Regions from separate parts of the Streptomyces sp. NPDC039424 genome, predicted to be linked through region 1. Evidence: riboswitches for the same ligand, from Rfam matches in the RefSeq annotation. Region 1 holds a riboswitch; the other holds the start of a gene.
The links. A riboswitch is a leader RNA that binds a small molecule or an ion and turns the genes downstream of it on or off. The one in region 1 is predicted to bind glycine.
Positions count from the first base shown of each region.

Region 2: another riboswitch for glycine. It lies ahead of gcvP (aminomethyl-transferring glycine dehydrogenase); the one in region 1 lies ahead of gcvT (glycine cleavage system aminomethyltransferase GcvT).

Region 1 is NZ_JBVKAI010000025.1:83,401-86,799, forward strand. It holds gene ACZ7L0_RS38660 (enhanced serine sensitivity protein SseB) at 1-302, opposite strand, end outside; gene ACZ7L0_RS38665 (AAA family ATPase) at 380-1,048, opposite strand; glycine riboswitch at 1,227-1,338, shown strand; glycine riboswitch at 1,339-1,454, shown strand; gene gcvT (glycine cleavage system aminomethyltransferase GcvT) at 1,493-2,611, shown strand; gene gcvH (glycine cleavage system protein GcvH) at 2,732-3,109, shown strand; gene glyA (serine hydroxymethyltransferase) at 3,126-3,399, shown strand, end outside.
Region 2 is NZ_JBVKAI010000009.1:315,901-319,299, reverse strand. It holds gene ACZ7L0_RS24105 (DNA polymerase IV) at 1-697, shown strand, start outside; gene ACZ7L0_RS24100 (PRC-barrel domain-containing protein) at 725-1,108, opposite strand; glycine riboswitch at 1,222-1,317, shown strand; gene gcvP (aminomethyl-transferring glycine dehydrogenase) at 1,493-3,399, shown strand, end outside.

The sequences.
Region 1 (3,399 bases):
TACGACATGTGCGAGCCGACGACCTGGCGGAACTGCTCCTCGGAGCTGAAGACCGGCACGAAGGCCTGGCCGTCGATCTCCACCGTGGGCAGGTCCAGCGGGCCGCTGTGCGGGCCGCCGCCGCTGGGCAGCGGGATCCACAGGAAGCTGCGGCTCAGGACCTCGATGATCCGGCCGCCGGCCGAGGGGACGCCGAGGGAGGCCGACAGCACCTCCTCCAGCTCGTTGCCGGGCCATCCGCCGTGCGGATGGGGGTGCGCCTGTGCCGGGAAGTCCGCGGGAAAGTCCGCCGGGAAGTCCATCTGCCTACCGCCTGCTGGAAACCACTGTTGTGGCTGAAAGGCTAGCGGGTACCTGTGCGCGCATCCTCGGGGTCCGCTCAGCCCGCGAAACCGATCCCGCGCAGCGCGTCCGCCGCGTCCCGGTCGAGCAGCACCGCCGAGCCGCAGCCCGGGGGCAGCTCGCCCCGCTCCACCGCGCGCAGCAGCCGGGCGGCGGCCCTGCGGTGGCGCAGGAAGGCGTACCGGGAAACACCCCGGCCGCGCTCGCGCTGGCCCTCCCGGGCCGTGGCGGGCGGGACGTCGAGCAGCAGCAGGTGCAGCGTGCCGCCCCGGCGGCGGGCCTCGCGGGCCAGCCAGTCGCGCACCCAGGCCTGCGCGCCGCAGTCGTGCACGACGACTCCCTCGCCGGTGCGCAGGACGCGGCGCAGTCCGGCGTAGTGGGCGAGGCGGACCAGGGGGCGGTACACCGCGTAGGGCAGGTGGCGGGGCATGCGGCGCTGCCAGCGGTCGCGGGCGTCCTGGGAGTCGATGCGGACGCCCTCGACGGCGCGGTGCATCAGGGTCGACTTGCCGCTGCCCGGCAGACCGGTGACCACGACCAGGTCGCGGGGGCCGAAGAGGAGGCCGTGCGGGCTGCGTCCGGCGCGCTCGCGCAGGTCGCGGACGACCGGGGCCGGGCGCTCGTCGCACCGCTCGCGGGCCGGGGCCGCGGGCTGCCGGGGCACCGCGACGCCCGTGGTCGTCGCGTAGGCCGTGGTCCTGTTCACCGTGATCGTCCTCCCTGTGGGTCAGGAAAGGTTCTCCCCACCGAATGTAAAGAGAAGGTAATCCACCCTGTCTCTCGTTTCCGTGCGCGTACTGCCACAGCCCGGTTACAACTGGCTCGCACTGTCGAGCGGGGACGCGGCGTGCAATGATGTCCGCGCCAACTGCATACCGGCCGCTTGAATCCGCGCGGGAGAGTTCCCAGCGGCGCTTCGCCGAAGCGTCGTGCTGGGGCGCCGAAGGAGCAAGTCCCTCCCTTGAATCTCTCAGGCCCCGTTACCGCGCGGGCGAGGCACATCTGAAAAGCGGGCCGCTGTGACAGTGGCTCCACCCAAGGTGCAAGCCGTGTCCCCGTCTCCTAGGGGGGTCATGGCGAACCTCTCAGGTTCCGATGACAGATGGGGAGGAACGACCTCGCCTGTCATGCCCTGGGAGACGACCGACCGATGAGCAGCACCGCACTCCGCCACACCGCGCTCGATGCCCTGCATCGCTCGCTCGGTGCGACGATGACCGACTTCGCCGGCTGGGACATGCCCCTGCGCTACGGCTCCGAGCGCGACGAGCACCTCGCCGTGCGCACCAGGGCCGGCCTCTTCGACCTCTCCCACATGGGCGAGATCACCGTGACCGGCCCGCAGGCCGCCGCCCTGCTCGACTACGCGCTGGTCGGCAACATCGGCGGCGTGAAGACCGGCCGCGCCCGCTACACCATGATCTGCCGGGCCGACGGCGGCATCCTGGACGACCTGATCGTCTACCGGCTGGCCGAGACCGAGTACATGGTCGTGGCCAACGCCTCCAACGCCCAGGTGGTGCTGGACGCGCTGACGGAGCGGTCGGCCGGCTTCGACGCCGAGGTCCGCGACGACCGGGACGCCTACGCGCTGATCGCCGTCCAGGGCCCCGAGTCGCCCGGGATCCTGAAGTCCCTCACCGACGCCGACCTCGACGGCCTGAAGTACTACGCCGGACTGCCCGGTACCGTCGCCGGCGTCCCGGCGCTCATCGCGCGCACCGGCTACACCGGCGAGGACGGCTTCGAGCTCTTCGTGAAGCCCGAGCACGCCGTCGAGCTGTGGCAGGCGCTGACCAAGGCGGGCGAGGGCGCCGGGCTGGTGCCCTGCGGGCTGTCCTGCCGGGACACGTTGCGCCTGGAGGCCGGCATGCCGCTGTACGGGCACGAGCTGTCGACCTCGCTCACCCCCTTCGACGCCGGGCTGGGCCGGGTGGTCAAGTTCGAGAAGGAGGGCGACTTCGTGGGCCGCGAGGCGCTGGCCGAGGCCGCGTCCCGCGCCCAGGAGAACCCGCCGCGCGTCCTGGTCGGCCTGGTCGCCGAGGGCCGCCGGGTCCCGCGCGCCGGGTACGCGGTGGTGGCGGGCGGCGCGGTGATCGGCGAGGTCACCTCCGGTGCGCCCTCGCCCACGCTGGGCAAGCCCGTCGCCATGGCCTACGTCGACGCGGCGCACTCGGCGCCGGGCACGCCGGGCGTCGGCGTGGACATCCGGGGCAGCCACGAACCGTACGAAGTCGTGGCACTGCCGTTCTACAAGCGCCAGAAGTAGACACTGGGCGCGGGTACCCGGGCACCCGGGCGTGACCCTGCGCACATTTTCGCTGTTCACGCGCGTTTCCAGCAGTCCCTCTTTCACCAGCACTCCCCCGCGTACAGGAGAATTCAGGCCATGAGCAACCCCCAGCAGCTGCGCTACAGCAAGGAGCACGAGTGGCTGTCGGCCGCCGAGGACGGCGTCTCGACGGTCGGCATCACCGAGTTCGCGGCCAACGCGCTCGGCGATGTCGTCTACGCCCAGCTCCCCGAGGCCGGCTCCACGGTCACCGCGGGTGAGACCTGCGGCGAGCTGGAGTCGACCAAGTCGGTGTCCGACCTGTACTCGCCGGTCACCGGTGAGGTCACCGAGATCAACGAGGACGTGGTCAACGACCCGTCGCTGGTGAACTCCGCCCCCTTCGAGGGCGGCTGGCTGTTCAAGGTCCGCGTCACGGAGGAGCCGGCCGACCTGCTCTCCGCCGACGAGTACGTCACCCACACCGCCGGCTGAGGAGTCGTACCCCTTCATGTCTGAGCAGAAGTCGCTTCTGAACACGCCCCTGCACGAGCTCGACCCGGACGTGGCCGCCGCGCTCGACGCCGAGCTGCACCGCCAGCAGTCCACCCTCGAGATGATCGCCTCGGAGAACTTCGCCCCGGTCGCGGTCATGGAGGCGCAGGGCTCGGTCCTCACCAACAAGTACGCCGAGGGCTACCCGGGCCGCCGCTACTACGGCGGCTGCGAGCATGTCGACGTCGCCGAGCAGATCGCCATCGACCGGGTGAAGGAGCTGTTCGGCG
Region 2 (3,399 bases), on a different contig from region 1:
GGCGCTGGCCCGCGACGAGCGGCCCGTGGTGGCGGAGCGGGAGACGAAGTCGGTGTCGGTCGAGGACACCTATGACGTGGACATCCACGACCGGGTCCGGGTGGGCCTGGAGGTGCAGCGGCTCGCCGACCGGTGCGTGCGGCGGCTGCGCGAGGCCGGGCTGTCGGGGCGGACCATCGTGCTGAAGGTGCGGCGGTACGACTTCTCCACGCTGACCCGGTCCGAGACGCTCCGTGGGCCCACGGACGACACGGCGGTGGTGCGGGAGGCCGCCGCGCGGCTGCTGGAGTCGGTGGACACGACCGGCGGCGTCCGGCTGCTGGGCGTGGGCGTCTCCGGGCTCGCCGACTACACGCAGGAGGACCTGTTCGCGCAGGCCGCCGGCGAGCGGACGGAGGCGTCGGCGGAGGAGACGGTGGCCGAGCCCCTCCAGGAACAGCCCGCGATGGCCGAACGGCGCTGGCCCGCGGGGCACGACGTGCGACACGCCGAGCACGGACACGGATGGGTGCAGGGCAGCGGCCTGGGACGGGTCACCGTGCGCTTCGAGACGCCGGCCTCGGAACCCGGCCGCGTGCGGACCTTCCGGATCGACGACCCGGCTCTGGAACCGGCGGATCCGCTGCCGCTGGTCGACGGGGGCGTGGAGGAGGAGAGGGGGGCGCCCGGGATGGCGCGTACGGATTCGACGGGGTGAGGGCGGGCCCGGGAGGGGAGGGTGCCCCTACGTGGGGCCCGCCGTCTCGTCCGTGCCCGCCAGGTTGCCGAAGTCGTGGTCCGGGAGCGCGGGTGCCGGGGTCACGTCGAGGCCGTAGTGGTGGTAGAGCTGGAGCTCCTGCTCGGGGGAGAGGTGACGGCCCACGCCGAAGTCGGGGGCGTCCTTGATGAGGGACCGGTCGAAGGGGACCCGGAGGACGCCGTCGATCAGTTCGCTGGGCTCCAGTGGGACGAAGGCGTCCCGGGAGAAGAGGCCGGTGCGTATGGCCGCCCACTCCGGCTCGCCGGTCGCGTCGTCGAGGTAGACCTCGTCGATGGTGCCGAGCTTGTCGCCGTTGCGGTCGAACGCCTTGCGGCCGATCAGGTGGCGCGGATCGATGTCGGTTCGCACGGTCCCTCCTCTTGGTCGCAACTCATCCGTAAGCACTACAAAAGAGCACATTCAGGAAGGTGGCCACTCGAGGCCCGGGCGTTGACCTCGCTGGTACGCTGGCAAGCGGCTGCTGACCCCGTGCGGGAGAGTCCTCCGGACACCATCGGAGGCGCCGAAGGAGCAAATCCTCCCCGGAATCTCTCAGGCCCACGTACCGCACGGACGAGGTCACTCTGGAAAGCAGGGCGGGTGTCGACGGCTTCCGCTCTCACCGACGGTGAAAGCCGGGCCCCTCGGGCAGCCCGGTGAAGCTCTCAGGTTGAGATGACAGAGGGGGAGGCCGTCGGGGTACCCGTGCCGGGGTGCCCCTCGAAGGTCGCGTCAGACCAGGAGGCCTCCGCAATGACCGCCCACCGCACTCCGCTCTCCGAGCTCGAACAGGGCATCCCCTTCGAGCAGCGCCACATCGGGCCCGACCAGGAGGCGCGGGCCAAGATGCTCGCGCAGGTCGGCTACGGCTCGCTCGACGAGCTGACCGCCGCCGCGGTGCCGGATGTGATCAAGAACGCCGATGCCCTGGACCTGCCGGGTGCCCGTACCGAGGCCGAGGTGCTCGCCGAACTGCGCTCGCTCGCCGACCGCAACCAGGTCCTCGGTTCCATGATCGGGCTGGGGTACTACGGGACCTTCACGCCGCCCGTCATCCTGCGCAACGTCATGGAGAACCCGGCCTGGTACACCGCGTACACGCCCTACCAGCCGGAGATCTCTCAGGGACGGCTCGAGGCCCTGCTGAACTTCCAGACCATGGTCGCCGAGCTCACCGGGCTGCCCACCTCCGGGGCCTCGCTGCTCGACGAGGGCACGGCGGCGGCCGAGGCGATGTCGCTGTCCCGGCGCATGGGCCGGAACAAGAAGGGCCTCTTCCTGGTCGACGCGGACGCGCTGCCGCAGACCATCGCCGTGATCAAGACCCGCGCCGAACCGACCGGCGTGGAGGTCGTGGTCGCCGACCTCAGCGAGGGCATCCCGGCCGAGGTCGCCGAGCGTGAGATCAACGGCGTACTGATTCAGTACCCCGGCGCCTCCGGGGCCGTACGCGACATCAAGCCCGTCATCGACCGGGCGCACGAGCTCGGCGCGCTCGTCACCGTCTCCGCGGACCTGCTGGCCCTGACCCTGCTGACCTCGCCGGGCGAGCTCGGCGCGGACATCGCGGTCGGTACGACCCAGCGCTTCGGCGTGCCGATGGGCTTCGGCGGGCCGCACGCCGGCTACATGGCGGTGCACGAGAAGTTCGCCCGCAGCCTGCCCGGCCGTCTGGTGGGCGTCTCCGTCGACGCCGACGGGAACAGGGCCTACCGCCTCGCCCTGCAGACCCGCGAGCAGCACATCCGCCGCGAGAAGGCCACCAGCAACATCTGCACCGCGCAGGTGCTGCTCGCCGTCATGGCCGGGATGTACGCCGTCTACCACGGCCCCGAGGGCCTGCGGACCATCGCGCGGCGCACCCACCGGTACGCCGCCGTCCTGGCCGTGGGCCTGCGGGCGGGCGGTGTCGAGGTCGTGCACGGCGTCTTCTTCGACACGGTGACCGCGCGCGTGCCCGGCCGGGCCGCCGAGGTCGTCGCCGCCGCCCGGCACAACGGGGTCAACCTGCGGCTCGTCGACGCCGACCACGTCTCGGCGGCCTGCGACGAGACCACGACCCGGGCCCAGCTGGCCGCCGTATGGACGGCGTTCGGCGTCGGGGCCGACATCGAGGCCCTGGACGCGGCGACCGAGGACGCGCTGCCCCAGGCCCTGCTGCGCACCGACGACCACCTCACCCACCCGGTCTTCCACCAGCACCGCTCCGAGACCGCGATGCTGCGCTACCTGCGCAGGCTGGCCGACCGCGACTACGCGCTCGACCGCGGCATGATCCCGCTGGGCTCCTGCACCATGAAGCTCAACGCGACCACGGAGATGGAGCCGGTCACCTGGCCGGAGTTCGGCCAGTTGCACCCCTTCGCGCCCGCCGAGCAGGCGCAGGGCTACCTCACGCTCATCCGTGAGCTGGAGGAGCGTCTCGCCGAGGTCACCGGCTACGACAAGGTCTCGCTCCAGCCGAACGCCGGTTCGCAGGGCGAGCTCGCCGGTCTGCTCGCCGTCCGCGGCTACCACCGGGCCAACGGCGACGAGCAGCGCACCGTCTGCCTCATCCCGTCCTCGGCGCACGGCACCAACGCCGCCAGCGCCGTGATGGCGGGCATGAAGGTCGTCGTCGTGAAGACCGCCGAGGACGGCGAGATCGACGTCGCGGACCT